3 regions of the Sinorhizobium sp. 7-81 genome follow, and region 2 is predicted to be linked to each of the others. Evidence: riboswitches for the same ligand, from Rfam matches in the RefSeq annotation. Region 2 holds a riboswitch; each other region holds the start of a gene.
The links. A riboswitch is a leader RNA that binds a small molecule or an ion and turns the genes downstream of it on or off. The one in region 2 is predicted to bind cobalamin.
Positions count from the first base shown of each region.

Region 1: it holds a riboswitch for cobalamin, as region 2 does, so the genes downstream of both, QN224_RS17100 (CbtB-domain containing protein) here and bluB (5,6-dimethylbenzimidazole synthase) in region 2, are expected to answer to the same signal.
Region 3: it holds a riboswitch for cobalamin, as region 2 does, so the genes downstream of both, QN224_RS23085 (DUF1636 domain-containing protein) here and bluB (5,6-dimethylbenzimidazole synthase) in region 2, are expected to answer to the same signal.

Region 1 is NZ_JASKLT010000004.1:248,057-257,590, reverse strand. Features, by position in the region: gene QN224_RS17115 (glucoamylase family protein) at 1-21, shown strand, start outside; gene QN224_RS17110 (ferric iron reductase) at 38-889, shown strand; gene QN224_RS17105 (CbtA family protein) at 1,069-1,857, opposite strand; gene QN224_RS17100 (CbtB-domain containing protein) at 2,093-2,269, opposite strand; cobalamin riboswitch at 2,312-2,612, opposite strand; gene QN224_RS17095 (TetR/AcrR family transcriptional regulator) at 2,653-3,297, opposite strand; gene QN224_RS17090 (anthrone oxygenase family protein) at 3,391-3,870, shown strand; gene QN224_RS17085 (crotonase/enoyl-CoA hydratase family protein) at 3,891-4,682, opposite strand; gene QN224_RS17080 (TetR/AcrR family transcriptional regulator) at 4,766-5,344, shown strand; gene QN224_RS17075 (cystathionine gamma-synthase family protein) at 5,407-6,690, opposite strand; gene QN224_RS17070 (Lrp/AsnC family transcriptional regulator) at 6,917-7,375, shown strand; gene QN224_RS17065 (alpha/beta-hydrolase family protein) at 7,497-9,182, shown strand; gene QN224_RS17060 (LysR family transcriptional regulator) at 9,202-9,534, opposite strand, start outside.
Region 2 is NZ_JASKLT010000003.1:481,625-491,158, forward strand. Features, by position in the region: gene QN224_RS14870 (MFS transporter) at 1-223, opposite strand, end outside; gene QN224_RS14875 (UDP-2,3-diacylglucosamine diphosphatase) at 363-1,208, opposite strand; gene QN224_RS14880 (NADP-dependent malic enzyme) at 1,384-3,696, shown strand; gene QN224_RS14885 (LuxR C-terminal-related transcriptional regulator) at 3,868-4,605, shown strand; gene QN224_RS14890 (acyl-homoserine-lactone synthase) at 4,761-5,405, shown strand; gene QN224_RS14895 (DUF2865 domain-containing protein) at 5,686-6,798, shown strand; gene bluB (5,6-dimethylbenzimidazole synthase) at 6,904-7,590, opposite strand; cobalamin riboswitch at 7,634-7,848, opposite strand; gene QN224_RS14905 (SDR family oxidoreductase) at 7,933-8,754, opposite strand; gene QN224_RS14910 (phytanoyl-CoA dioxygenase family protein) at 8,830-9,534, opposite strand, start outside.
Region 3 is NZ_JASKLT010000007.1:283,338-292,871, forward strand. Features, by position in the region: gene ccoN (cytochrome-c oxidase, cbb3-type subunit I) at 1-380, shown strand, start outside; gene ccoO (cytochrome-c oxidase, cbb3-type subunit II) at 393-1,124, shown strand; partial or broken gene QN224_RS23060 (cbb3-type cytochrome c oxidase subunit 3) at 1,139-1,288, shown strand; gene ccoP (cytochrome-c oxidase, cbb3-type subunit III) at 1,376-2,239, shown strand; gene QN224_RS23070 (hypothetical protein) at 2,281-2,577, opposite strand; gene QN224_RS23075 (hypothetical protein) at 2,589-2,879, opposite strand; gene QN224_RS23080 (SLC13 family permease) at 3,204-4,982, shown strand; cobalamin riboswitch at 5,325-5,538, shown strand; gene QN224_RS23085 (DUF1636 domain-containing protein) at 5,646-6,116, shown strand; gene QN224_RS23090 (ABC transporter ATP-binding protein) at 6,134-7,030, shown strand; gene QN224_RS23095 (ABC transporter substrate-binding protein) at 7,027-7,974, shown strand; gene QN224_RS23100 (iron ABC transporter permease) at 8,253-9,257, shown strand; gene QN224_RS23105 (alpha/beta hydrolase) at 9,337-9,534, opposite strand, start outside.

The sequences.
Region 1 (9,534 bases), on a different contig from region 2:
GCGGGTGGCCCGCGAATCTGATCGCGACGGAGACGGGATGGAGAATGCGCGGAAGCGGGAGATGGGAGACGCCGCCGGCGAGGGGAAGGCGAGGGCCGCCATCGCGTGGCTCGAGGCCGCGTTTCCCGAGGTTGCCTGCTCGCTCACGCCGGACGAGGACATGCGGCTGCCGTCGGCGTTCTGGGCCGAGGGATCGCCCGATGTGGAGACCTGTCTCGCCTATCAGGAGCGCTTCGCCACCGGCATGGACAACAAGGTGCGGGCGGCGCATCTCATCGCCTTCTATAGTCATCAACTCAGCCTCGCGGCTGCAGCCATCTATCTCTGCAGCGGTCTCGTTCCGGACGTGAAGCATTTGCGCTTCGAACATTATGCGCGTCCGCTCGAGGCGGGTGCCGTCGAGGCTGGGCGTTTTCGTTTTTGTATGGCATTGAAGGAAGTCGCCGGCTGCGCGCCCGACGATGCCAACGAGCTTTTTCACGATCTCTTTGTCGCTCATCTGAAGCCGATCATCGCACTCGTGAAGCGGCGCTGCGGCTTGTCGGCGCGCGCGCAATGGCGGCTTGCTGCCGACAGTATGGCAGGTGCCTTTCTCGAAGCCGGACGACGGCGCGGAATGGAGGCGGAGGTGATCGCGCAGGCGCTGGCGATCGTCAAGCGCGTCGGGTCCCCGCTCAACTCCGAGGCGCTTTGCTACGAGAAGATCGAAGTCGCAGCGGCGTGCGGGAACGATCTGTCGCGGACCTACAGGATGCGCGGCGGGTGCTGCCTTTACTACCGCACCGACGGCGGCAGCTATTGCGACAGTTGCGTGTTGCTCGAGCCCGAGGCCCGACGCGAGCGACTGCGGGCGCATTTGCTGGAGACTGCTCGCGGTGAAATAGGGTGAGTTTCTAAGCCCCTCATCCGCCTGCCGGCACCTTCTCCCCGCGGGCGGGGAGAAGGGATTCGCGGCCGCGTCTTTCTGACTCACGACGTTGCTGCAAGTGGAGACTGATATATGGTCGTCCCCTCTCCCCGCGAGCGGGGAGAGGGCCAGGGTGAGGGGCAGCAAGATCAGAACGTGACCTAACGCGCCTTGACGAACCGATCGTTGATGAAGCCGGAAACCACCCCGAGCACGAGCCAGAAGGCAAGCGTGGTCGCGAGCGCGGCGACCGCGAACTCCGCGCCGAGGACGGCAGGCACGTTGCTGGAGATGTCGAGCGGCTGCGGCGCGCCGTAGAACTGGGGTGCCGCGATGAGCGCGAGACCGGCGATCTTGGCGACCAGTTCGCGGCGCAGCGCCAGCAGATAGAGGCCGACGGCCGAAAGCAGCACGGTTGCGGCCCACCAGACCTGCCGGTCGCCGAGTTCGGCTGCCGGGAAGCCCGGCAGTTCCGGCGGCAGGCCGATCGCGGGCAGCAAGTGGATGGCCAGCCAGCCGAAAGCGCCCCAGAGGGCGCCGTTCGCGAGTGTGATCGGATAGCCGATCACGAGGCTAACGCCGGCAAGCAGCAGCGAAAAACCGGCGCCGGTCACGAGATTGGCGAGAAGCGTGCCGGAGAAGCGGCTCATGCCGAACATGATGCCGCCTTCCTCATGCTCGCCCGCATGCTCATGCGCATAGGCCGGTGTGACTGGCGAGAACGTGGAAAGCAGCGCACCGACTGCCGAAGTGTCGCTCAGCGACGAATGCTGGTCGTGGTCAACGGCTGCCGGCTCCTGCGTTGCCGGATGATCCGCCGACGGCGCTTCGCCCTCGTATTTCTCGGCGTGCAGGATCAGCGGCACGACGCGCATCTCCTGCGCGGCGGTCATGAAGACGCCGGCGATCAGCCCGGCCACGATCGCGGCCAGAAGTGTCTTGACGATCATTGTCGATATTCCTCAATCGGGCGCGCGGCCGCTCCGAAGCGCAGCGCGTCATTCAGGATGCGCGAACGCCGTGCAGACGCCACAGCCGGCACCATTTCCGGTTTCCGTGGATGCAAAACGCCAGCGGAGCACGCCGGAGCGCATGCCCAATGGCAAATACGCCCGCGTGCTATACGCCGGAGAGGCGATCCGCTCTTGTTCGAGATGGAACGCCAGGCGCGTTCCATGGCATCGATCAGTGGCAGGGGAAGCCGTAGGAATGGCGGGTGTCGTGCGCCGTATCGTGCAGAACGGCCGAATTCGCGAGGCCCGCACCGAATACGAGGAAGGCGCCGATCAACAGGGCAGAGACGCCCGCGACCAGACGATCGTTAAGGGAAAGGGTAATGCTCGAAACTGTAGACGTAGCCATGACAACCTCCGTGATGGCGTTGGGACGTTTCCCGGGTTGGGCACAATGCCCGCATCAACTGGCAGGTTTCCTGGCTCACGGCGTCAGGTGCCAAGATCCTTGCGCGTTCATCTGAACACACGTGTTCTGGTCACCAGGGATTTGCCTCGCCTTCCCAGGATCGAACCCTCTCGCGGTCTTTCCCAGTGGCTTCTTCCGGATCGCTCCGGAATGGCAAATTCACGCCGCTCTACAGTCGCGGGGTCGGCCGTGATTGAGATGCCCAGTTTGGGTCCATCCGTCACGTTCCCGTTTACTCCCGAAAGGCGTTCGCTTTCCGGGAACCAATCGATCCCCGATGATTAGGATCGGTCGGGGGCGATGTCAATTGAACTTGCGGCTTCTCAAGTTGCATCTGCGACAAATTCCCGAAGGATCATCTGCTCGTAGGCCTTGACGATGCGATCGCCTTCGGGTCTGCCGACCGAGACCGCGAGCCTCATCGTACATTCCCCGAGATGCATGATGAGAAAGGCGTCGTTCTCGATTTTTTCGCGCGGCGTTTCCGGAGCGACCCTCGCCCAGGTGTCGGCGAGCAATTTTCCATTCGCCCGGCTTTCCACGAGTTCGATTTCGCGCAGGGTCTTGTCCGCCTGCATCGCCGACCAGATGTCTCGCATCACCGGCTCGGCGAGAAACATGTCGTAATACGTGTCGAAGAGCACCGAAAAGGCGCTGCGCAGTTCCGCGAGCGTGGTGACTTTGGCGAACTCGCTCGCGATACAGTCCCGGCTGGCGGCATTGTAGCGTTCGGCAAGGGTGCGCACGATCGCCGCCTTGTCGGGAAAATACTGGTAGAGCGAGCCGATTGAGATACCGGCCATCTCCGCGACCTCGCTCATGCGCATGGCGTCGCTTCCCTTTTTCTCGATCAGCCTAGTGGCGCACGAGAGAATGTGCTCGACGCGCTCGCGGCTGCGCTTCTGGCTCGGCGTGCGGCGAAGGGTTGGTTCCTCTTCGAGCGGTCTGGTCGCCGGATTTGATTTCATGAGTCGTCCTCACATTTGCTTGACACTCAAAATACGAGGGTTTATCACATTTGCAAATGTGAGGACTACTCATGTACTTTGAAGGATGATGTGATGGCTGCTCTAATCCCCGCACTGGCTTTTGCCGCCGTCGTCGGTTCCGGCCTCATGGCCGGCCTGTTCTTCATCTTCTCGGTCTGCATCATGCAGGCCTTGTCGCGGTTGCCGCCCGAACAAGGGATCGCCGCAATGAATGCCATCAACGTGGTGATCCAGAACCCGCTGTTTCTCACCGCCTTCATGGGAACGGCGCTCCTCGGGCTGATCCTCATTGCCGCGGCCTTCTTTTCGGGCGGGCAGGGCAGTTGGCTGCTTGCGGCGGGCGGGCTTGCCTATGTCGTCGGCACGCTGCTGGTGACGATCGTCTTCAATGTGCCGTTGAATGATGCGCTTGCGGCCGCGGCCCCTGGAGAGACAGCCAACGAGCTCTGGCAGAAACGATACCTGACCGATTGGGTCTGGTGGAACCATGTGCGGACATTCGCGTCGATCGGAGCGCTGGCCCTCTTCGCACTTGGCTTCGCCCGCAGCTAGACGCGATTTAAGCGTCTGGTTCAGCGTCCGGCGTAGTGCGGCTCGCGCCGTTCCTTCCAAGCCGCGAGTCCCTCGCCGAGATCATGGCTCGGCACCATGCGCGCGAACTGTTCGCTCTCGTTCAGCAGGCCTTCGCCGATCGTCATGTTGAGGCCCCGGGTGACAGCAGTAATGATCGCGGCGGTCGCGAGGGGCGAGTGGCGCATGATGCGGGCAGCCAGTTCGCGGGCGGCCGTGATGAGATCGCCATGCGGCACGATCTTATTGACGAGCCCCATCTCGAGCGCCTGGCTCGCGGGAAATTCGTCTCCGGTCAGAAGCAGTTCGAGCGCGCGCTTGCGACCGGCGAGGCGCGGTAGGCGCTGGGTGCCACCGAAGGTCGGCGGCATGGCCAGCCTGACCTCGGGCTTGGCAAAGCGTGCTCGCTCGCTGGCGATGGCGAGATGCACGGCTTCGGTGATCTCGCAGCCGCCGCCATAGGCAAGGCCGTTGACGGCGGCAATGATCGGTTTCGGAAAGGCTTCGAGGCGGGCGGTAAGCCTTTGTCCCCGCCGCACGAAATCACGGACGGCCGCATTTACGCCTTCCGCTACGCTTCTGGAAAACTCATGAATGTCGCCGCCGGCTGAAAAGGCCCGCTCGCCGGCGCCGGTGAGGATGACCGCCTGGACCGTGTCGTCCACTTCGATCAGGTCGAGCAGGACAAGCAGCCGGTCTATCAGTTCATAGTTCAACGCGTTCAGCTTTTCCGGCCGGTTGAAGGTGAGCAGCGCGACGCCTTCGGAGACGTCGAAAAGCACTGTGTCGGACATGGCGATCTCCCGTGGTGTTGACGGGAGCAGGCTAAGGGAGCGATAAGCGACTGTATATTCACTAGTCGGTATACATATCAATCATGGCAGCCAGTTCCTCCACTCGCGACCGCATCGTCTCCGCGGCAGCCAAGCTCTTCTATGCGGAAGGCATCCGCGCAGTCAGCGTCGACGCCGTGGCGGCCGCAGCCGGCGTCACGAAGCGCACGCTCTACTACCATTTCGACAGCAAGGACGATCTGATCGCCGCCTATCTGGATGGCCGCGACCAGCCGAACCTCAAGCTCTTCCAGAAATGGTTTGCCGAGACCGAAGGCGAGGTGGCAGCCAAGGTCGAAGGTATCTTCCGCAATCTGGCGCGTGCCGCCCGGCACCCGAAATGGAAGGGGTGCGGCTTCCTGCGCACGTCGGCCGAGCTCGCCAGCATGCCCGGCCATCCGGCAATCCGCGTCGGTGCCGCTCATAAAAAGAGGTTCGAGGCCTGGCTGCAGCAGGTGTTTGAAGCGGAAAGGGTCGAACAGCCACTGATGCTGGCGCGGCAGGTGCTGCTGCTCCTCGACGGCAGTTTTGCCGTGGTGCTGCTTCACCGCGACCCGACCTATATGGAAACGGCGGGCGCGGCGGCGGCGTTGCTGGTGAAGAGCGCGCCAGCGGGGCGGTGATCGCGTGCCGTGTTTTGTTGAGGGGCGCGGGAGCATGATGGCCACGGCCCCCCGGTAATGCGTCAGGCAACGGTGAGCGCGTTTGCGAGATCGGCCACGAGATCGTCCGGATGCTCGATGCCGATCGACAGGCGGATCGTCGATTCAAGCACGCCGATCCGGTGGCGCACCTCGATCGGCACGCCCGAATGGGTCATGGCGGCCGGGTGGCTCGCAAGAGATTCCGTGCCGCCGAGGCTGACGGCCAGCTTGAAGATCTGCAGCGCGTTGAGGAAACGGAAGGCGGCGTCCTGGCCGCCGGCGATGTCGAAGGAGAAGGTCGAACCGGCGCCGGTCGACTGGGCGGCAAAGGTGCGCCCGACCGGCGAGACCTCGTCGTGGAAGGGCAGATAATGGATCCGCTCGACCTTTGGATGGTCACGCAGGAACTCGGCGACGATGCGGGCATTGTCATTCGCCTTGTGCATACGGACCGACAGCGTTTCCAGCGAGCGTCCGAGCATCCAGCAGGAGTGCGGATCGAGCTGCGTGCCGATCGCGCCGCGCAGCGCCTTGATCTGCTTTATGATTGCCTTGGAGCCAAGCACTGCGCCTGCGATGAGATCCGAGTGGCCGCCGACATATTTGGTTAGCGAATAAAGGGAAATGTCAGCGCCATGGTCGATCGGGTGCTGGAAGACCGGACCAAGCAGCGTGTTGTCGCAGACAAGGATGGGCCGGTGCCCCTGTCTTTCGCCGATCGTGTCGGCAACGCGGCGGATCATGGCGATATCGACGAGGCTGTTCGTCGGGTTGGCGGGCGTCTCGATGAGGATGACGGTGACGCGCCCGTTTTTCATCGCCTCCTCGGCTGCGAGATTGACGGCCGCCTCGTCGACGCCATCGGCGAAACCGACTGCCGAGACGTTGAGATTGAGGAAGGTCTTGGCGAGCAGTGTTTCGGTGCCGCCGTAAAGCGGCTGCGAGTGCAGGATGGCGTCACCCGGGCGCACGAAGGCGAGCAGGGTCGTTGCGATTGCCGCCATGCCGGAGGAAAAGACGGCGCCGCTTTCCGCGCGCTCGAAAACGGCCAGCCGGTCCTCGACGATTTCGCTATTCGGATGGTTGAAACGGGAATAGACGAGCCCCGCGCCGACACCCGCCGGCGGCTCGCGTCGGCCCGAAACGAAATCGAAGAAATCGCGGCCTTCCTCGGCGGAGCGGAAAACGAAAGTGGACGTCAGAAAGACCGGCGGCTTGACCGCGCCCTCCGAGAGTTCCGGGTCGTAACCATAGTTCAGCATGAGGGTTTCAGGATGCAGCTTGTGGTTGCCGATGTGGGTCTTGGAAGGATGCGGCGCGGTCATGGCTTTTCTCCTCGAACGAAACGGACTCGACTACAGCGCCGCGCGTCTGTCAGACGCGCAAAGGACGCTGTAGCACTTTGAACTGCTGCATGTTTTTGTCCTAAATCGACTACGATTTAGGAAACATGCAGTAGCCGCCAAATTATATCAGACGCTTGGACGGGTCCTTGCTATTTGCGATCACTTCGCTTTGATAAGCGCAAATAATTGCCGGAAACGAAGAGATATGGCGCAGAAAATTGCCGATGAAATGGATCGCCGGATTTTGAAGGAATTGCTGGCCGACGCCAGGATCACAAACAACGAGCTCGCCGATCGGGTGGGGCTCTCGGCCTCGCCCTGCCTCAGGCGTCTGCGGCGACTGGAGGAAAGCGGTGTCATCCGCGGCTATACCGCGCTCGTCGATCCGGCGATCGAAGGCTGGACGATGACGGCGATTGCGACCGTCCGGTTGAGCCGGCAGCACGAAGACGAGATCGTGATGTTCGAAGACGCGATCCGCGGCTGGGACGAAGTGCTCGAATGCCACCTCGTCACCGGCTCGCGCGACTACGTCCTGAAAGTGATGAGCGCCGGGCTCGAACAGTACGAGCGCTTCATCAAGGAAAAGATCGCCCGCCTCAAATGCGTGGCTTCAATCGAGACGAGTTTCGTGATGAACACGATCAAGGAACGACGGATCTAGGCTGCCCCCGCCCTCGTGCCACGACAATTGACTGTGGGAGGGCGCAAGGCGACATTGCTGAATGCGCGTGTCGCTCGCGCCGGACATCCCGTTGACAATGCCTGTGCAATGGAGGGTCGCCGTGGAACACCTTCAACAGACGGACATGTCGAGGCCGCGGCCCTCAAGCCAGCCTGCAAGGCTCTGGGGGGCGCTTTCCACGACCGGGCTGCTTATCGGCGTGCTGTTCTTCGCGGTTTCGCTGACGCCGAGTCTCATTCCACGGCCCTACCTGGTCCAGGGAGCGATATCCGGTCTTTCGCTCGCGGCGGGTTACGCGATTGGCGTGTTCCTGCGCTGGCTCTGGTCGTTTTTCGAACTTCCCGATGCATCCCCACGGCGCGCGCGCACTTTGAAGATCGTGGCGGGGCTCGTCTGTGGCGCGGCAGTCGCGGTATTCCTATGGCAGACGGCAGGATGGCAGAACACTGTTCGAAACATCATGGGTCTTGAACCGATCGAAACGGTGGCCCCCCTGAAGCTCGGTCTCCTCGCCGCCTTGGTCTTCTTCGTGCTCGTCTTTCTGGCGCGGCTGTTCCTGCTGACATTTCATTTTCTGTCGCGCATGCTGGAACGCCTCGTGACGCGCCCCATCGCGAGGGCTATCGGCGGGCTCGCAGCCATTGCGCTTTTCTGGTCGGTTGCCGACGGCTTGATCTTCAAGCTCGCACTGCGCGCCGCCGACAGCTCGTTCCAGCAGCTCGACGCGCTTATCGACGCGGATGTCGCACCACCGTCGGATCCGGCCAAGACGGGCAGCGCCGCATCGCTCGTCAATTGGGACGAACTGGGGCGGCAGGGGCGCCAGTTCATCGCCTCCGGTCCGACGGGTGCCGAGATCGGCGCCTTCTTCGGCGATGAGGCGCGAGACCCCGTACGGGTCTATGTCGGGCTGAATTCTGCCGAGACCGCCCGGGAGCGGGCAAAACTGGCTCTGGAGGAACTGAAACGCGCCGGCGGTTTCGAGCGCAAGTCGCTGCTCGTCGTCGTTCCGACCGGCACCGGCTGGATCGATCCGGCGGCACTCAATCCGGTCGAATATCTGCTGCACGGCGACGTCGCGAGCGTCGCGGTGCAATATTCCTATCTCACGAGCTGGTTGTCGTTGCTGGTCGAGCCGGGCTACGGCGCCGACGCCGCTAATGCGCTCTTCGATGAAGTCTACAGCTACTGGACGAAGCTGCCGAAGGATCGGCGCCCGAAGCTCTATCTCCACGGCTTGAGTCTTGGCGCGATGAACTCGCAAGGCTCGGTCGATCTCTTCGACGTCATAAGCGATCCTTTTCAGGGCGCGCTCTGGAGCGGGCCGCCTTTTCCGAGCGGGATGTGGCAATCGGTAACCGCGGACCGCGATCCTTCCTCGCCGGCATGGCTGCCGCGCTACCGCGACAGTTCGGTCATCCGCTTCACGAGCCAGGAGAATGCGCTCGACATGGAAGGCGCGCGCTGGGGCGCGATGAGGATCGTCTATCTGCAATATGCGAGCGATCCGGTGACCTTCTTCGACCCCCATGCCTTCTATCGCGAGCCGCAATGGATGAAGGCCCCGCGGGGTCCCGATGTCTCGCCGGCGCTGCGTTGGTTCCCGGTCGTGACCGGGCTGCAGCTTCTGGCCGACATGGCTTTGGCGACGACATCGCCGATCGGCTACGGCCATGTCTATGCGCCGGAGCATTATATCGATGCCTGGATGGCGGTCACCGATCCGCCGACGGTCACGCCCGAAGACGTGACGCGGTTGAAAACGCATTTCAAGGGCAAGTTCTGACGACATGCCTTCGTATTGCCTATACCTGCGCCTGCATTGACGAGAGTAGCAGCTCCATCGCCCCGATGATCTTGCGGTGCTGGTGCGCGTGGCGCGTGCGGAGGCTCGTCGCGGCATAGACGGCCTGTGGGATGACCGGCGCATCGGCGACCGCGGTCGCGATGCCGCTGTCGGAGAGCCGCTCGGCGGTGGCACTCGTCACGTAAGCCGCTCCGCCGAGCGAACGCAGGAGGCCGGCGATCGCCATGTTCTGCCCCGCGGAGAGCGAAGCGGCCGAGAGATGCGGCAGAGCCAGCCGATGGGCACGGTCGAAGGCCGGCGAATAGCTGGAGCGGATATAGCTCTCGGGGTT
Region 2 (9,534 bases):
CAAGCAAGCCCGCGAGCGGTGCCGTGATGACGCGAATGAACATCGGCACGGCGAGAACGACGCCAATCTCGAAGTCGGTCATCGACAGCGTGCTGAGCCAGACCGGAAAATACGGCATGGCAAAGCCGTTGACGATCAACGGCGCACAAAAAAGCAGCGCTATGCGGAGCGCGAACTTGCGCGGCGGAGGCCCCACGTTCGGGGGCGCGGATGAGGGAATCATGGAGTGACCTGATGGCTGTGCGTCATCTCTAGCACAACCGCGTCGCCGCTCACCATAAGCTAGTTTTCGCCACAGGTGCGTCTCGGAAAAAAGCGAGGGAAAAACTTGCCCTCGCATTCGGGCCCGCGCCTCTAAAGGGTCAGGCGGCCTGTGGCGAGAGGACCTGCGCCAGCATCTTTTCGGCCTCGCTCGAGCTTTCCACCTCGGCCAGGCCGCCACCCATCCGGTGCCAGGTGATAAGCTCCATCCTGCCGTCGTAATGCTCGGCGATCGCCGTGCAGCTTTCGACCCAGTCGCCGGTGTTGATGTAGCGGACGTCACCGATCTCCTCGATCACCGCGTGATGAATATGGCCGCAGATGACTCCCTGTGCGTCGTGGCGCCGCGCCTCCTCGGCAACGACCTTTTGGAACTCGCCGATGAAATTCACCGCATGCTTGACCTGCAGCTTTGCCCAGGAGGAGAACGACCAATAGGGCATGCCAAGGCGACGGCGAATCGCCGCCAGCCCGATGTTGATGGCGATCGCCATGTCGTAGGCCCAGTCGCCGAGATAGGCGAGCACGCGCGCATTGCGCACCACGACGTCGAATTCGTCGCCGTGCAGGACGAGATAGTTACGCCCGTCGGCGCCCTTATGCATATGGCGCTGCGCCACCTCGATGCCGCCGAAATGCACGCCGGGAAAATCCCGCATGAATTCGTCGTGATTGCCGGGAATGTAGATGATGCGGGAGCCTTTGCGCGCCTTGCGCAACAGCTTCTGGACAACGTCATTGCAGGGCTGCGGCCAGTACCAGCTGCGCTTCAGGCGCCAACCGTCGACGATATCCCCGACGAGGATGATCGTTTCCGCCTCGTGATGGCGCAGGAAATCGAGCAGGTAGTCGGTCTTGGCTGCCTTGGAGCCCAGGTGGACGTCGGAGATGAAGAGCGTCCGCAGTTTCCGAACCGAGTTCTGTTGGGATACCGATGCCGCGGTCATGCGAGCCTCGTCTTGGTTGAGCCTTTTGAACCCGTCAAAATCAGACTCGTGTTTCAGGAAGATGACACGGGCTGTGCTGCGACAATCCGCGCGCCGCAAAAGAACCGCGGCGAAAACTGTACGCCGCCCGCAATTCATGCCAAAAGGCCTCGACCAAGAAAGAGGAATGCAAGGCATGAATACGGGCGAAAAAGCGAAATCCCAATCGGTTCCGGCGAGCGGAGATATCGACCAGCAGGCACTTTTCTTCCACCGCTATCCTCGCCCGGGCAAGCTTGAAATCCAGCCGACCAAGCCGCTCGGCAACCAGCGCGATCTGGCGCTGGCCTACTCGCCCGGCGTCGCCGCGCCCTGCCTCGCCATCAAGGACAATCCCGAGACAGCCGCCGATTTCACGGCGCGCGCCAATCTCGTCGCGGTGATTTCCAACGGCACGGCCGTTCTCGGCCTCGGCAACATCGGCCCGCTCGCCTCCAAGCCGGTCATGGAAGGCAAGGCCGTGCTCTTCAAGAAGTTCGCCGGCATTGACGTGTTCGACATCGAGATCGATGCTCCGAGCGTCGAGCGCATGGTCGACGTCATTTCGGCCCTGGAGCCGACCTTCGGCGGCATCAATCTCGAGGACATAAAGGCGCCGGAATGCTTCGAGGTGGAGCGGCGCCTGCGCGAGAAGATGGAGATACCGGTCTTCCATGACGACCAGCATGGAACCGCGATCATCGTCGCCGCCGCCGTTCTGAACGGCCTCGAACTCGCGGGCAAGGATATTGCCGAGGCGAAGATCGTCGCCTCCGGTGCGGGCGCGGCGGCGCTCGCCTGCCTCAACCTGCTCGTCACGCTCGGCGCCAAGCGGGAGAATATCTGGGTCCACGACATCGAGGGCCTTGTCTACAAGGGTCGCGAGGCGCTGATGGACGAGTGGAAGGCCGTCTACGCACAGGAGAGCGACAACCGCGTGCTCGCCGACAGCATCGGTGGGGCCGACGTCTTCCTCGGTCTTTCGGCGGCCGGCGTCCTCAAGCCCGAACTGCTCGCCCAGATGGCCGAGAAGCCGCTGATCATGGCGCTTGCCAACCCGACGCCCGAGATCATGCCGGAAGTTGCGCGCGCGGCACGCCCGGACGCGATGATCTGCACCGGCCGGTCGGACTTCCCGAACCAGGTCAACAACGTTCTCTGCTTTCCGCACATCTTCCGCGGCGCGCTCGATTGCGGTGCGCGCACGATCAATGAAGAGATGAAGATGGCGGCCGTTCGGGCAATCGCCGGACTGGCGCGCGAGGAGCCTTCCGACGTCGCCGCGCGGGCCTATACGGGCGAAACGCCGATCTTCGGACCCGACTACCTCATCCCCTCGCCGTTCGATCAGCGGCTGATCCTGCGCATCGCTCCGGCTGTTGCGAAGGCGGCGGCCGAAAGCGGTGTCGCGAGCCGCCCCATCCAGGATTTCGACGCCTATCTCGACAAGCTGAACCGCTTCGTCTTCCGCTCCGGATTCATCATGAAGCCGGTCTTCGCGGCGGCCAAGAACGCTACGAAGAACCGCGTCATCTTCGCGGAGGGTGAGGATGAACGGGTGCTGCGTGCCGCCCAGGTCCTGCTTGAGGAAGGCACCGCCAAGCCGATCCTGATCGGCCGTCCGCAGATCATCGAGACGCGTCTTCGGCGCTACGGCCTGCGAATCCGTCCGGATGTCGATTTCGAGGTGGTCAATCCCGAGGGAGACCCGCGCTATCGCGACTATGTCGACGACTATTTCGCCCTCGTAGGCCGCCGCGGCGTGATCCCGGAAGCGGCCCGCACGATCGTGCGCACGAACACGACTGTGATCGGCGCCCTTGCGGTCAAGCGCGGCGAAGCGGATGCACTGATCTGCGGCGTCGAAGGACGCTACAGCAAGCACCTGCGCGACGTTTCGCAGATCATCGGCAAGCGGTCCGGGGTTCTCGATTTCTCGGCGTTGAGCCTGCTTATCTCGCAGCGCGGTGCAACCTTCTTCACCGATACCTATGTGAGCTACAACCCGAGCGCCGAACAGATCGCGCAGACGACGGCCATGGCGGCCGGAGAAATCCGCCGCTTCGGCATCACGCCGCGCGCAGCGCTCGTGTCACATTCGAACTTCGGTTCGCGCGATTCCGAAAGCGCCTCGAAAATGCGTGAGGCGTTGCATCTCGTGCGCGAACTCGCACCCGACCTCGAAGTCGACGGCGAGATGCACGGCGACTCGGCGATCTCCGAGATCCTCCGCCAGCGCGTGATGCCGGACAGCACGCTGAACGGCGAAGCCAATCTGCTCGTCTTCCCGAATCTGGACGCAGCCAACATTACGCTCGGCGTGGTCAAGACCATGACGGACAGCCTGCATGTCGGGCCAATCCTGCTCGGCTCGGCGCTGCCGGCACACATTCTTTCGCCGTCCGTCACATCGCGCGGCGTGGTCAACATGGCCGCACTTGCGGTCGTGGAGGCAAGCCATCCGGTATAGCGGACAGACACTCCGCCGGGCCGCCAACCGGGCGGTCCGGCGTTTACTCCAGTCGAAATTCAACCTTGGATTGAGGAGGGGGTAGCAGTTGCAGCGTTTGCGAAATATTACACTAGACAAAGCATGCCCCCCTTACCATGCTTGTTGCAGGACAAGATTCGGTGTTGCGGCATGACTGATCAACAGGCTGTCCTCGATCTACTGGACATCGTGGAGTACGGGGGCTGCGCCGAACCGGAGCAATTCTTTGCGTTGATGCGCCGGACCTTCAAGATCGCGCATCTGTTGTACCTTGAAGCGGAGCCGCTTGCCGATGGCCTGAAGGTCTGCCGACTGCACCACACCTTCGGCGCCTATGCCGCTGAGATCTATCTCTCGAAGGGCCTCTACCGGATCGACCCCATCCTGCGGCTTGCGCTTGGCGGCGTAAGACCTGTCGAATGGACGACCGCGCGGCGGCGCTTTCCCGAATGCGAACCGCTCTTTCACGCCGCCGAGGAAATCGGGCTTTCGACCGAAGGCGTCGCGCTGCCGCTACCGTCACCCGCAGGACGCATGGCGCTCCTCGCCATCAACGCCAATATGTCGCCGGCGGAATGGTCCGCCTACCGGCGCTGCCATTTGCGCGATTTCCAGTTGGCCGCCAACCTCTTCCATGCTTCGATGCTGGAACATGCCGCCATGGCAGGCGCAATCGATGAGCGCGACATGCGTCTGACAGGCCGCGAGACCGAAGTGCTGACCTGGTCGGCTGCCGGCAAGAGTTACTGGGAAATCGCCACGATCCTCGGCATTTCCGAGCGTACAGTCCGCTTCTTCATGACCAATGCGCGCCGCAAATTGAACGTCGTCTCCAATACACAGGCCGTGGCTCAGGCGGTTCGCCACGCGCTGATCCCCACCATCTGACGGGTTCGGTCACACGGTTACCCGTCAGACCTCGGAACAAACCCCCGCAAATTTAGTGGGAAAAAATGCGCTTTTAAACTGTCACTATAGACAGTTACATGTGTCACTTGAGCCTGACAGCATCTGCCCATCGCGCAAAAACGATGGAGCGAAAGATGATCAGGATTCTGAACGGCAACGCTCGCGGACAGCACCCGCGGGCCATCGACGAAATGTTCCGGCTGCGCAAGCGCGTGTTCCATGACTTCCTCAAATGGGACGTGAAGACCGACGGCGAGTGGGAAATCGACCACTACGACAAGGCGAACCCTCTCTATGTAATGTCGTATTCACCGGAAACCGGAAAATTGCGCGGATCGCTGCGGCTGCTGCCGACGCTTGGGCCGAATATGCTGGATGATACATTTCCGATCCTGCTCGGCGACAATCCTGAAATCCGCAGTGCCTCCGTCTGGGAATCGAGCCGCTTCTGCATCGATCCGGATATTTCGCAGGACCGCTCGTCGAACCAGGTGACGGTCGCCGCCGCAGAACTCATGTGCGGCGTCGGCGAACTCGGTCTTGCCTCCGGCATCAGCCACATCGTCACGGTCACCGATGTCTTCCTGGAAAGGATGTTCCGGCGCATGGGGTGCCCGGGAGAACGCATTGCCGAGCCGCACCGGATCGGCTCCGTCTATGCCGTGGCCGTGGCGTGGGAAGTGACGCGGGAACTGCTCGATACCATGAAGCATGTGGCCGCGATCGACGGAACCGTGCTTGAGCGCCCGATGTCGCTCGAAACCGCACGGGCCGCCTGACGAACCTACGGCGCCGCGCGTCGTATCAGACGCGCAAAAATATGTCGTGGTACTTTGAATTGCTGCATGTTTTCGTCCTTAGGTCGGCGACGATCTAAGGACACATGCAGTAGCCGGGCCGCTCCGGGGTCCGGACCTCTTCTCTTTGCTGCGGTTGTCATTAACGCAGACTCCGCCTTGACGTTGCACTGTCACGGCAGCCCTTTATGATGGGGAAAAACAGGAGTTTCCGACGTCCTTGAAAAGGATCGCGCCGGATTGCAGAAAGAGACGAGAGCCAGTGTCCCGGAGTGTCGTGTCCCGGAACTTAAAACGCATGGCGGTGGTCCTGTTCCCGGCGCTGCTGGCGATGGCTGACGGCGCGGCGGCCTCGACCGTTTGTGAACGCCTGAACGCACGACTGACCGATCTTTCGACAATCGTTACCCCGACAGCCAACCTGCGCGATTTCACCGGCGCCGTCTCCCGCCAGAACATCGAGCTCCGTCGGGCAAAAAATGAGCGCCGTCGCATGGAGTGCAACACCGGCAGTGTCGTCGTGATCGGGGGCGACAATGACGAGGCATGTGCCGCGCTCGATGAGACGATCGCCCGCATGGAGGATAATCTTCAAAGGCTCAAGGCGCACCGCCGCTCGCTGATATCGGGCGACACGGGCGACACGCGCCGGCGTATTCTCGCGGCACTGGAGTTGAACGGCTGCCAGGATGAGGCGGGCGCGGATCCGGTCGAAGGGCAGGACGAATTCGCCAGCGCCGACACCGATCTCCCCCGCAACATCCTCCGGGATCTCCCACCTGACAGTGAAGATTACCCGCTGCTGAATGACGATGCCGGAATGCAGGACTTTCCGTTGCTCAGCGAAGAGCCGGCCGGCAGTCTCAGGACCATGTGCGTGCGGACCTGCGACGGTGCCTTTTTCCCGATCTCTTCAAATGCAACGCCGGCAGATTTTGCGCGCGATGCCGAACTTTGCCAGGCACGCTGCCCCGGTGCGGAGACGGAACTCTACTACCACGCCCTCGCGACGGAAGAGAGTGACCAGATGGTCTCGGCCTCGACCGGCAGGCCCTATACCGAGTTGCCGACCGCATTTGCCTACCGCGCGCGTGGCGTCGGTGCACCGGGGGTCTGCGGCTGCCGGATCCCGAAAGGTCCGGCTACGGATCTCGGCAAGACGACGACGGGCAGCGAACCGTCGGTCATCACGATCAACGGCGACCGGAAGCCGGCCGCGGGTTCGGCGCAAGCCAAACCCGTGCAGGAGCGGCCCTACGATCCGAAGAACAGGAAGGTCCGTGTCGTAGGCCCGGCATTCCTGCCGCAGGAGGAAAGCGCTATCGATCTCAAGAACCCGCTCGGTCCGGGCTACCAGCCGGTCCAGGGCAATTGAATCGTTCTGCCGCAGATCCAGTGGTCGAGCGCCCGCCGACACCGCATTGTCTACTCCCACAACGGTGCAGGTATCGCGTCTATCCCGTTAAATCCAAGCGCGATTTCATCCTTGAATGCCCCACCCTTCCTCGAAGACCAAATCCTCGAGCGGCAGGCGCTGACGCCATCCTTTTACCGCGAGTTCCGGCTGCTGATAGAGCCGATCAACGAAGCCAAGACAAAGCCAGGCGACGATTTCGATATGCTCGGGTATGCCGAGAATCGCCTTGATCTCCCGCTCGTGGAAGATGCTGACCCAACCGACGCCGACACCTTCCGCACGTGCGGCGAGCCAGAGGTTCTGGACCGCACAGACGGTCGAATAGACGTCCATCTGCGAATTGTGCGTTCGTCCAAGCACGACCGCTCCACCGCGTGTGCGATCGCAGGTGACGCAGATGCTGAGCGGCGCCTTGCGAATACCTTCGAGTTTCAGCGAGCGGTATTTCGTCTGCGCCTCGCCGGAGAACATAAGCGCTGCTTCCTCATTGGCGCGCTCGAAGGCCTTCCAGACCCTCTCGCGCGTCTCCTCCTGACGGACGAGCACGAAGTTCCAGGGCTGCATGAAGCCAACCGAAGGCGCGCTGTGGGCGGCACCAAGCAGTCGGGCAATGAGTTCGTCGGGCAGCGGATCGGGAAGGAACTCGTCCCGCACGTCGCGGCGTGTTTCGATGGCGCGATAGACGGCGGCACGTTCGTCCGGCGAAAAGGCTCCGGCCGCCGCAAGGCAGCCAATCGGGTCAGGTCGCATCGTTTGATCCCCAACAATGCACAACCTCCCGCCGTCCGCGCGGGGCCGGTCTATCTCGCCAGGCCGGTCTTCTGACTTTGGATCATCCAGCCGCACCGCCTTCCCAAATCGCTTCAAGATTCAGTGGCAAAGCCCTGCAACAAAACAGAACCTTATTTTTGGCGTGACCGTCCCCATCACAGCGTTGGGCACGTTCCGGACTTGCACCGGCTTCCCGATTCTCCCGCCGCGGCGGGCACCTGACGGCCGCATATGGACACAGCCGCCGACGAAAGGCAAGACGAGCGAAACACCTCGCCTGTGCGACGCCTTCGCTTGGCAAAACGCAGAGCGGCATGGTGATCAGAGCGGCGCCGACGGATGCGGCGAGCCGTCATAGGCACCCCAGATCGATTGGTCGAAGCAGATCACCGAACCGGTCATGAGGCCTGATTCCGCCGAGGAGAGATAGGCGCAGGCGCGCGCGACCTCGGCCGGATCGACAAGCCTGCCGAAAGGCTGGTTCGCCGCAGCCTTCTCCAGCCAGTCCGCCGGTGCGTCATGATATTCGCGCTGGATGCGATCCTCCCCCTCCGACGCCATCCAGCCAATGTTGAGCCCGTTGACGCGAATGCGGTTGCGGAGAAGCGCGTAAGCCGTGTTCTTGGTCAGCGTCTCCAGGGCGCCTTTCGACGCGCAATAGGCGGCGATGAAGGGCTGGCCCGCCTTGGCCGACATCGAGCCGATATTGACGATGGTGCCCTCGATCTTCTCGCGCCGCATCACCTTCACGGTTTCCTGCATCAGGAAGAAGGGCGCGCGCACATTGATTGCGAACATGCGGTCAAAGAGTTCCGGCGTCGTGTCGAGGATCGTGCCGCGATCGGTGATCGCGGCGGCGTTCACCAGTGCATCCACACGGCCGAACTCCCGGTCGCAAGTGGCGACCACCTGACGGGCATCCTCCACAAGTTCAAGATCGGCCGGGACATAGACCACCTTGGTACCGGTCGCCTTGCTGATTTCGGCCGCTTTCGCCTCGCCTTTCGCGGCATTGCGCCCGCAGATGACGATACCGGTCGCGCCCCGTTCGGCAAAGAGCGCGGCGATCGTCGCGCCGAGCCCTTGCGTGCCACCGGTAACGATGGCGATCTTGCCATCGAGACGACCATATTCCGTGCTCATGAAATCCTCCTTGGGATAGATTTGCAGTTTCAGGCTCCACCCGCAGCGGCCGAAGCCTTAACTCTCGGGCCTTCCTCAGCTTTTTTTCTTCGTTGTCTGCGCGGCGAGTACCTCCACGAAGGTCCCGGTGTCCCAACCAGCCGCGAGAGCTTCATGCATCAGCTGCGCCTGCGTCTTCGGCGCCAGGCCGCCGAGCGGTGGGTCGCGATCGAGATTGGTCGGGAACGAATAACCTTCGGCGCAGGAGGCAATCGCATTGGCGATCTCGGCGACTGAAAGCTTTCCATCGGCCGCGAGAGCCTTCAGGGCGGGATAGAGCACGCCGCACATTCGCTCGCGATCAACTGTTTCCATCGCGCGTCCGAAGGCGGAGGAGACCTGGAGGAGATTTGCTACACGCTTGATGTCGGCCGAGCGGTTGGTGCCGGCGGCATGGAAGAGCGCCGGGTTGAAGAACACCGCATCGCCCTTCTCAAGCGGAAGCTGGATGTGGTTCTCGTCGAAGTAGGCTTTGAATTCCGGTCGCTTGAGCGCGAGATAGCCGGGCACATAGGTCTGGCTGTAGGGCAGGAACAAGGTTGGCCCGCTTTCGAGAGGCATGTCGCAATGGGCGACGGCGCCTTGCAGCGTCAGCACCGGCGAGAGCTTGTGCACGTGCGCGGGATATCGCTCGATGACCGCCGACGTCTGGAAGCCGAGATGATAGTCCCGATGCGCCGATTGCGCGGCCCCACCCGGATTGACGCGGTTCACCTGCGCCGTCATCTGGTAGTTCGGCCC
Region 3 (9,534 bases), on a different contig from region 2:
GGCTCATCACCTTCGGCGCGATCTATTATCTCGTCCCGAAGCTCTGGAACCGCGAGCGGCTTTACAGCATGCGCATGGTCAACTGGCACTTCTGGCTCGCCACCCTCGGCATCGTCGTCTACGCCGCCGTCATGTGGGTCGCCGGCATCCAGCAGGGGCTGATGTGGCGTGAATACGACGACCAGGGCTTCCTCGTCTATTCCTTCGCGGAATCAGTCGCGGCCATGTTCCCCTACTATGTGCTGCGTGCCGTCGGCGGCGGCCTGTTCCTCGCCGGGGCGCTGCTCATGGCCTTCAATGTAACAATGACCATCCTCGGACGCGTGCGCGACGAAGCCCCGATCCTCGGTGCGACGCCGCTGCCGCAGCCTGCGGAATAGGAGGACAGACCGATGTCCATTCTCGACAAACACGCCACCCTCGAACGAAATGCCACGCTCCTCCTGGTCGGCTCGCTGCTCGTCGTCTCGATCGGCGGCATCGTGGAAATCGCGCCGCTCTTCTATCTCGAAAACACCATCGAGAAGGTCGAAGGCATGCGACCCTATTCGCCGCTGGAGCTTGCCGGACGCGACATCTATGTCCGCGAAGGCTGCTATGTCTGCCACAGCCAGATGATCCGGCCGTTCCGCGACGAGGTCGAGCGCTACGGGCACTACTCGCTGGCGGCGGAGTCGATGTACGACCATCCGTTCCAATGGGGCTCGAAGCGCACAGGGCCGGACCTTGCCCGCGTCGGCGACCGCTACTCCAACGAATGGCACGTCCAGCACATGATCGAGCCGCGCTCGGTCGTGCCGGAATCGGTGATGCCGAGCTACGCCTTCCTCAAGGAAACGCCGCTCGAGGTGACGAACGTCGCGATGAACCTCAAGGCCAACAGGGCCGTCGGCGTCCCCTACACGGACGAGATGATCGATAACGCGGCTCAGGACCTCAAGGCGCAGGCCGATGCCAACGCCGACACCGCCGGTGTCGAGGAGCGTTACCCGAAAGCCAAGCTCGGCGATTTCGACGGCGATCCGCAAAAGCTGACGGAGATGGATGCACTCATCGCCTATCTCCAGATGCTCGGCACGCTCGTCGACTTCTCCACCTATGACGACACCACCGGCTATCGCTGAGGAGGGAAACCGACATGGAAACCTACACGCTCATGCGCCACTTCGCCGACAGCTGGGGCCTCGTCGCCATGGTGCTCTTCTTCCTCGGTGTCGTCGTTTTCATCTTCCGGCCGGGCGCCAGGAATGCCGCCCATCAGGCCGCCTTTATCCCCTTCGATCACGATGTGATCGGCTCTGAGAAGTCAGAACGGCATGCGGGCGGAAAACCGCTGCACACTTTTCCTCATGCCGCTCGTAAGGAGGATTGATCCATGGCGGATAAACACATTGACGAGATCAGCGGCGTCGAGACCACCGGTCATGAGTGGGACGGCATTCGCGAGCTCAACAACCCGATGCCGCGTTGGTGGGTCTACAGCTTCTACGCCACGATCATCTGGGCAATAGGCTACGCAATCGCGTACCCCTCGTGGCCGATGCTGACGGACGCGACCAAAGGCGTGCTCGGCTATTCGAGCCGCTCCGAGGTCAGCGTCGAGCTTGCCAATGCCAAGGCGGCGCAGGCCGGCAACCTGGAGCGGATCGCTTCGAGTTCGCTCGATGAGATCATTGCCGATCCGCAACTGCAGCAGTTCGCCGTTTCCGCCGGTGCTTCCGCCTTCAAGGTGAACTGTGCGCAGTGTCATGGCTCCGGTGCGGCGGGCGGGAAAGGCTTCCCGAACCTGAACGACGACGATTGGCTCTGGGGCGGCAAGCCCGACGAGATCTACCAGACGATCGCGCACGGCATCCGCCATGCCAGCGACGGCGAGACCCGCGTCTCCGAGATGCCGTCCTTCGCGGAGATGCTGGAGCCCGAGCAGTTGAAGCAGACGGCGGCCTTTGTCGTGAGCCTTACCGGGACGCCGTCGAATCCGGCGCTGGTCGAGCCCGGCAAGCAGCTCTTCGCGGACAACTGTGCTTCGTGCCACGGCGAGGATGCGAAAGGCAGCCGCGAGATGGGCGCGCCTGACCTTGCCGACGCCATCTGGCTGAATGGCGAGGGCGAGCAGGCGATCATCAACCAGATGAAGGCGCCGAAACACGGCGTCATGCCGGCATGGCTGCCTCGCATCGGCGACACCACGGTCAAGCAACTCGCGGTCTTCGTTCACTCGCTCGGCGGCGGGGAATAGCGGCCACCGCGGGGCGCCGCCGTCCGAAACCGAACCGAACATCAATCGTCCATATCGCCGAAAATATCATAGTCGATGCGACGGCCAACGAGTCGCAACGAGCGATCCGGTTCGATCACATAGGTTTCGTAGACCCGGTGGCCGAAATTGTCGAAGAACTGGTGCGGCACGATGCTGCCGACCGGCGCCTTGGTCAGCCTCGTGCGCGGCTGGCCGCCATAGGTTATGCTGCCGGGAATGGGCTCGAGATAGCGCCCGTAGCCGACCGACGGCGGCGGCGTGGCCGTGCAGGCGCCAAGCAGCAGGGCGGCAAGGAGGGCGGGCGAGGCATGTTTCATGGCGATCCATCCTATCGGTCGCTGGGGAGGTCATAGTCGATGCGGCGACTTATCAATTGCAGCGAACGGTCCGGCTCTATGACATAGGTTTCGGAGACCTGACGGCCGAATTTGTCCCGAAACCGGTGCGGCACGATGCTGCCGACTGGCGCCTTGGTCAGCTTCGTGCGCGGCTGCCCGCCATAGGTTATGCTGCCGGGAATGGGCTCGAGATTGCGCGAGTAGCCGATCGACGGCGGGGCGGTGGAGGCGCAGGCGGCGAGCAGAAAACCCAGGCAAATGGCGGGCAGGGCGATCTTCATGACGGTTTTCCTTGGCTCCGGCGATTGCGCCCCTCTCCATTGCGCGAGCGGCCCGTTGATACACGCTAGACTGGCTGCATATCTTATTCCTTCTTCAACAACGATCAAAGGAACCAACGAGTCTCGGTGCAGTTTCCTGGTGACGTTTGGTGCTTCGATGCGAATTCTGTTGCATCCGGTGGCCGCTTTGAAGGATGTAAGGAGCCGGACTCGCCGGAGGGCCACGGTCGCACGAACTCCTGTTCGCGCGTTTCGTTGCGGCTGCCTGCGTAGGCCGCTTTTTGGAAGGCCATCGCCCGACCCGCGTTGCTTCAGGTACTGCCCATGACCGCCGAACAATCGCTCTCGTTTCTCGTCATCGGCACCATGATGGCCTTTTTCATCTGGGACCGCTTCCGCTACGACATTGTCGCGTGTTCGGCGCTGATGCTCTCGGTCGCGGTCGGCATCGTGCCCTTCGACCATGCCTTCGACGGCTTCAGCGACGATATCGTCATCATCGTCGGCAGCGCGCTCATCGTCAGTGCGGGTGTTGCGCGCTCCGGCGTTGTGGACGCGGCAATCCAACGCTTCCTGCCGGACCTGACCTCGGTGAGGGCGCAACTCGCGCTTCTCGTCGTCACCGTCACGGTGCTTTCCGCCTTCATCAAGAATATCGGGGCGCTGGCGATCATGATCCCGGTCGCCTTCCAGTTCGCGCGCCGGTCGAATGTGCAGCCTTCGGTGTTCCTGATGCCGATGGCCTTCGGTTCGCTGATCGGCGGGCTGATGACGCAGATCGGCACCTCGCCCAACGTGGTCGTTTCGCGGATGCGGCAGGATCTGACCGGCGAAAGCTTCACGATGTTTGATTTCACCCCCGTCGGCGCATCGCTGGCGGCGGTCGGCGCGGTGTTCCTGCTTTTCGCCTACAGGCTGGTGCCGGAGCGCAAGAGCCAGCACGTTTCCGTCAACCAGGCGATCGAAATCACGGACTACACGTCCGAAGCGATCGTCCCGGCCGGTTCGCCTGGGATTGGCAAGCCGCTCGGAAACCTGGTCAAGCTCGGCGACGGCGGCGCCGTCGTCATCGCCATCTTCCGGCGCGGCACACATCTGGCACCGCTGCCCGATATCAAGGTCGAGGCCGACGATATCCTGCTGCTCGAAGGCGGGCCGGCGGCGCTCGACCGCATCGTTTCCCAGGCGAAGCTCAGGATTTCCGGCGACCGCTCGCCGGCAGCCAGCAACGGCAAGGCGCCGGCCGACATCGAGGCGGTCGAGGCGGTGATCGCCAGCGGCTCGCCGCTCGTCGGCATGACGGCGCAGCGGCTGGCACTCTTCAACAATCACAACATCAATCTCCTGGCCGTCAGCCGCCAGGGCGAGCGGCTGAAGCAGCGTCTCGGCAGCATCCGGCTGCAGGCCGGCGACATCGTCGTCTTGCAGGGGACGCGGCGCGATCTGCCGCCCTTCCTGCAGGATTTCGGCTGCCTGCCGCTTGCCCAGCGCGAAATCCTGCTCGGCACAATCCGCCGCGCGACGGTGCCGCTGCTCGTGCTCGCCGCAGCCATGGGGGCGACCGCGATCGGCGTCGTGCCGGTACCGGTCGCGTTTTTCGCGGCGGCGCTGGCCATGGTGGTCTTCCGCGTGATACCGTTGCGCGACGTCTACCGCGCAGTCGACGGGCCGATCCTCGTCATGCTGGCGGCTCTGATCCCGGTCAGCGACACGCTGCGCACCACCGGCGGCTCGGACCTTATAGCCGGCTGGCTGAGCGGCGTTGCCTCGGGCCTCCCGCCCGCGGGCGCGCTTGCCCTCATCCTCATCGCAGCGATGGCCGTCACGCCGTTCCTCAACAATGCCGCGACCGTGCTCGTCATGGCGCCGATCGCCGCGAGTTTCGCCGCGGCGCTCGAATACCGGCCGGATGCCTTCCTGATGGCGGTGGCAATCGGCGCGGGCTCGGATTTCCTGACCCCGATCGGCCACCAGTGCAACACGCTGGTCATGGGTCCCGGCGGCTACCGCTTTAGCGACTATCCGCGCCTCGGCCTGCCTCTTTCCATCGTCATCGTGCTCGTTGCCGTGCCGATGCTGTTATGGGTCTGGCCGCTGAGATAGACCCGGTGGTTCATCGCGTCGTCGCCTGATCCTTCAGATAGTCCCTGTACCAGTCGGCGATCTCGCCGCCGGTCGCGAGCCACACATCCCGGCGCCAGGTGATGTGGCCTCCAGCCGCTGCCTGTCGCCCAAACGTCGTGTCTTCGTGGACTTCTTCGCCGGAAATCTGTTTTCGGCGTGAGACGTTCGCTCCGGTTCACGCGCCATCGTCACATTTGCGAGAGTCCGTACCTTGTCAGATGTAATGTTATTTAATAACAATGCATGGCTTCGCAACGAGACGCCCCCATGTTGATATCTCCCTGCCTCCTTCATCCACCGGTTGCTTGCCACCGCGATTCATGTCACCAAGGGCGCGATGGTGCTGCTTCCGTGACCCGGAAGCGGCTGAAAAGGGAACACGGTGAGGACGACCCAGGAGGGGCCGAAACCGTGGCTGCCCCCGCAACTGTGAGCGGAAAGCGCATTCACACCATGTCACTGGCGACGAGCCGGGAAGACGTGGATGCGCGGCGACCCGCGAGCCAGGAGACCTGCCATCGAACCGATCAACCACAACGGACGGGGTGTTCCGATGGAAAAGAACTGGCTTCTGCTTGGCGGGCTACCGTCTTCTTGCATTTTCGCCACTTTCTCTCCGGCCCAGCCCGGCGGGAAAGAGCCATGGCGAAATCAGACTTCCGACAGCACAAGATAACCCTTTGCACCGATTGCCGCTTCACCGGAGGGCCGTGCCGGCCCGGCGCCGAGTTGCTCGCGCAGTTGAACCGCAGCGTCTGCGCTCTCGGCAGACCGCTCGACCAGGATTTCGCGATCGCCGGCACCGTCGCGATGACCGCCTGCACACGGCCTTGCACCATCGCCTTCCAGGCGACCGGCAAAGCGACCTACCTCTTCGGCGACATTTCGCCGGAGGAAAACATCGATGATCTCGTGAGCTTCGCCGCCGCTTTTGCCAAGGCGCAAGGCAGCGTCTTGCCCTCGGCCGGGCGTGACGGCCAGTCGGAGCAGGACGCGCACGGAGAGTCGTTTCCCGCTTTTCCGCATCCGGGCTTCGGCCCGGACGACGGGGGCCTTTCCCGCATTCCGGCAGCGCTGCTCGTCTCCGAGGAAACCGCAGGGCGGTTCCAATGAGCGGAGAGGGCACTTTCATGAGCTGTGACAAGTTCAATGGGCCGCGGGACGCGGGCGGACAACCGCTTCACGCCTTTCCTAATCCCGCCGCGGGCGCCAGCCTCCGCGTCGAAGGGCTGGAATGGGGCCCGCGCGCTGGTCTCCGCCTCGTCCGCAACATCAGCTTTTCCGTCGCGCCGGGCAGCCGGTTGGCGATCATCGGTCCGAACGGCGCCGGCAAGACCTCGCTGTTGCGCTGCCTCTACCGCGCGGTCGAGCCGATCGCTGGCCGCGTCGAGATCGACGGCGTGAGCCTCTGGGCGATGACCGCGCGCGAGGCGGCAAGGACGATCGCCGTGGTGCTGCAGGAAATGCCCGGCGATTTCCCCTTCAGCGTGCGCGACGTCGTGATGATGGGACGGATCCCGCGTCGCGAGGGAATCAGCGGCTGGAGCGATCGCGATCGCGAGCGGGTCGCGCATGCGCTCGAGCATCTCGACCTTGCCCATCTGGCGCGACGGCAGTTCGCCACGCTTTCGGGCGGCGAAAAGCAGCGGGTGCTGATTGCCCGCGCTCTTGCCCAGGAACCGAAGATCATCATCCTCGACGAGCCGACCAACCATTTAGACATCCGCCACCAGCTCGAAATCCTCGATCTCCTGCAGACGCTGAAGCTGACGATCGTCACGACGCTGCACGACATTAATCTCGCGGCCGAGTTCGCGACCGATGTTGCGATCCTGACGGAGGGGCGGCTTGCCGCCTTCGGACCGCCGGAGACGGTGCTGCAGCCTTCGGCGCTCTCGGCCGCCTTCGGTGTCCACGCGACGGCGCATGGCGATGCCGCCGGCTGCTCCCGATTTTCCTTCACGCTCGCGCCGCCCGCAGCGCCTGCCGTCGCGCGAGCTTCCAGTTCCACAGGAGCCACCCGATGAACAGACTTCTTTTTGCGGCCGGCCTGTTTGCTCTTGCCGCGGCGCCCGCGCTTGCCCATCCCGTCACCGTCAAGAGCTGCAACCGCGAGGTCACCTTCGATGCCACGCCTCGACGCGCGATCTCCAACGACGTCAATCTCACCGAGATGATGCTGGCGCTCAAATTGCAGGACCGCATGGTTGGCTATACGGGCGTGTCCGGCTGGAAGACGCTGAACGAAAGCTTGCGCGAGGGTGTCAAGGCGCTGCCGGAGCTTGCGGAAAAATACCCGACCAAGGAGGTGCTGCTCAACGCCGATGCCGACTTTTACTTCGCCGGCTGGAACTATGGCATGAAGATTGGCGGCGAGGTGACGCCGGAGACGTTGTCGCCCTTCGGCATCAAGGTGTACGAGCTCACCGAGAGCTGCATCCACATCATGGCCAAGGGCAAGCCGACGATGGAGGACGTGTTCATCGATCTCCTGAACCTCGGCCGCATCTTCGGCGTCGAGGAGAGGGCGGAAGCGCTGGCAGCGGGCTACCGTCGTGAACTGGCCGACATCACCGGCAAGATCACGGGCGCCGAGCGACCGGTGCGCGTCTTCGTCTACGATTCCGGCGAGGAAAAGCCCTTCACTTCCGGCCGTTACGGCATTCCGACCGCGATGATCGAGGCGGCCGGCGGGGTCAACATCGTTGATGATGTCGAGAAGAGCTGGACGGAAATCTCCTGGGAGCCGGTGATCGACCGCAATCCGGAGGTGATCGTGATCGTCGACTACGGCGAGGTGAGCGCCGAGCAGAAGATCGCCTTCATGAAGAACAATCCGGCCTTCAGGAATGTGGACGCCGTAAAGAACGACCGCTTCGTCGTGCTCGACTATGTCGAGGCGACGCCAGGGCCGCGCAACGTCGAGGCGATCCGGCGGCTGGCGAAGAGTTTTCACCCAGAAGTGATGTGAGTGACCGTGACGTCCGGAAAGGGCTTGCGTCAGCTTTCCGCGCCTGCTGTCGCACGTTCGGCGGCATCGCGGCGCTGGCGGAAGGCGCGATGGCTCACGCCAGAACCTCACTTCCGTGCTCGACACAGGAATTCGGCAGCCCCCGCCGTCGGCGGCGTGCAAGAGCGGCTGCTTATCACCGGGACCGGATGAAGAAGGCTCTGCAACCCAATGATTCCCAATAATGATGCCGCGGCATCTGGCCCTCAAGTCCGAGAAACCCGGAGGCTGCAACCGACGTGAGATCCGCGCTTTTCTTCCTCGCAGCAGCGCTGTTGTTCTGTCTGACGGTCACCGCTGGCGTTTCGCTCGGCTCGGCGCCGATCCCGTTTGCGACCGTCTGGTCGATCATTGCCGCGAAGATCGCGCCGGGCAGCGTCGAGGTCCTGTGGTCGGCTGGCCGCGAGAGCATCGTCTGGGACGTGCGCTTGCCGCGCGTGGTGCTCGCCGCGCTCGTCGGGGCGGGCCTTGCGGTGACAGGCGCCGTGCTGCAATCGGTGACGCGCAACCCGCTGGCCGATCCGCATCTCCTCGGCGTCTCGGCCGGCGGGGCGCTCGGCGCGATCGTCGCGCTGCTCCACACCGGCCTTGTCCTTGGCCTTGCGACGGTGCCGTTCTTCGCCTTCACCGGCGCGCTCGGCGCCACTGCGCTGGTGGCGCTCGTCAGCCGCGTGCTCGGCACGGGCGCCGACCGCCTCGTGCTTTCCGGCGTCGCGGTCGCATTTACTCTGACGGCGGCCGGCAATCTCCTGATTTTCCTCGGCGATCCGCGTGCCGTTCACACCGTGATCTTCTGGATGCTCGGCGGTCTCGGCCTCGCGCAGTGGCCGCATCTCGTCTATCCGGCGCTGGCGCTCGCCGTCTGCCTCGGCTGGCTCACCATCCGGGCGCGCGAGATCAACGCGCTCGCCATGGGCGACGAGACGGCGATGACGCTCGGCATTCCGGTGCGCCGCTTTCGCCTGATGCTCTTCGTCATCACCGCGCTTCTCACCGGCGTCATGGTGGCGTTCTCCGGCGCGATCGGCTTCGTCGGGCTGATGATCCCGCATTTCGTTCGTCTCTTCGCCGGCAGCGACAATGTCCGCGTCATCCCGCTTTCGGCCTTTGCCGGCGCTCTGACGCTGATACTCGCCGACCTCATCGCCCGCGTCGTCATGGCGCCCGAGGACATGCCGATCGGCATCGTCACCGGCCTTGCCGGCGGCATCGCCTTCATCGGCATTCTCAAGCGTCGGGGGTGAGCCACGTTCTGCCGTCACGTGTCGTCACGGGGCGCTCCGTTCGGTAACGTGACTGCACGGTTTGCCTTGGCGGCCCTCGTTAGGCTTGGAGGCCCGCCACAGGCACGCATTCGGCCGCAAATGCCATCAGCAAGTTCAAACCTTCCGGCCAGCGGCCAAGACCGCTCTCCCCATTGATGTGACCGCAGGCGCCGATTTCAACGAACTGGCTTTGCCATTGGCGGGCACGGGCTTGTGCATACGCCAGGGTGCCGTAGGGGTCGTCAGCACTGGCGAC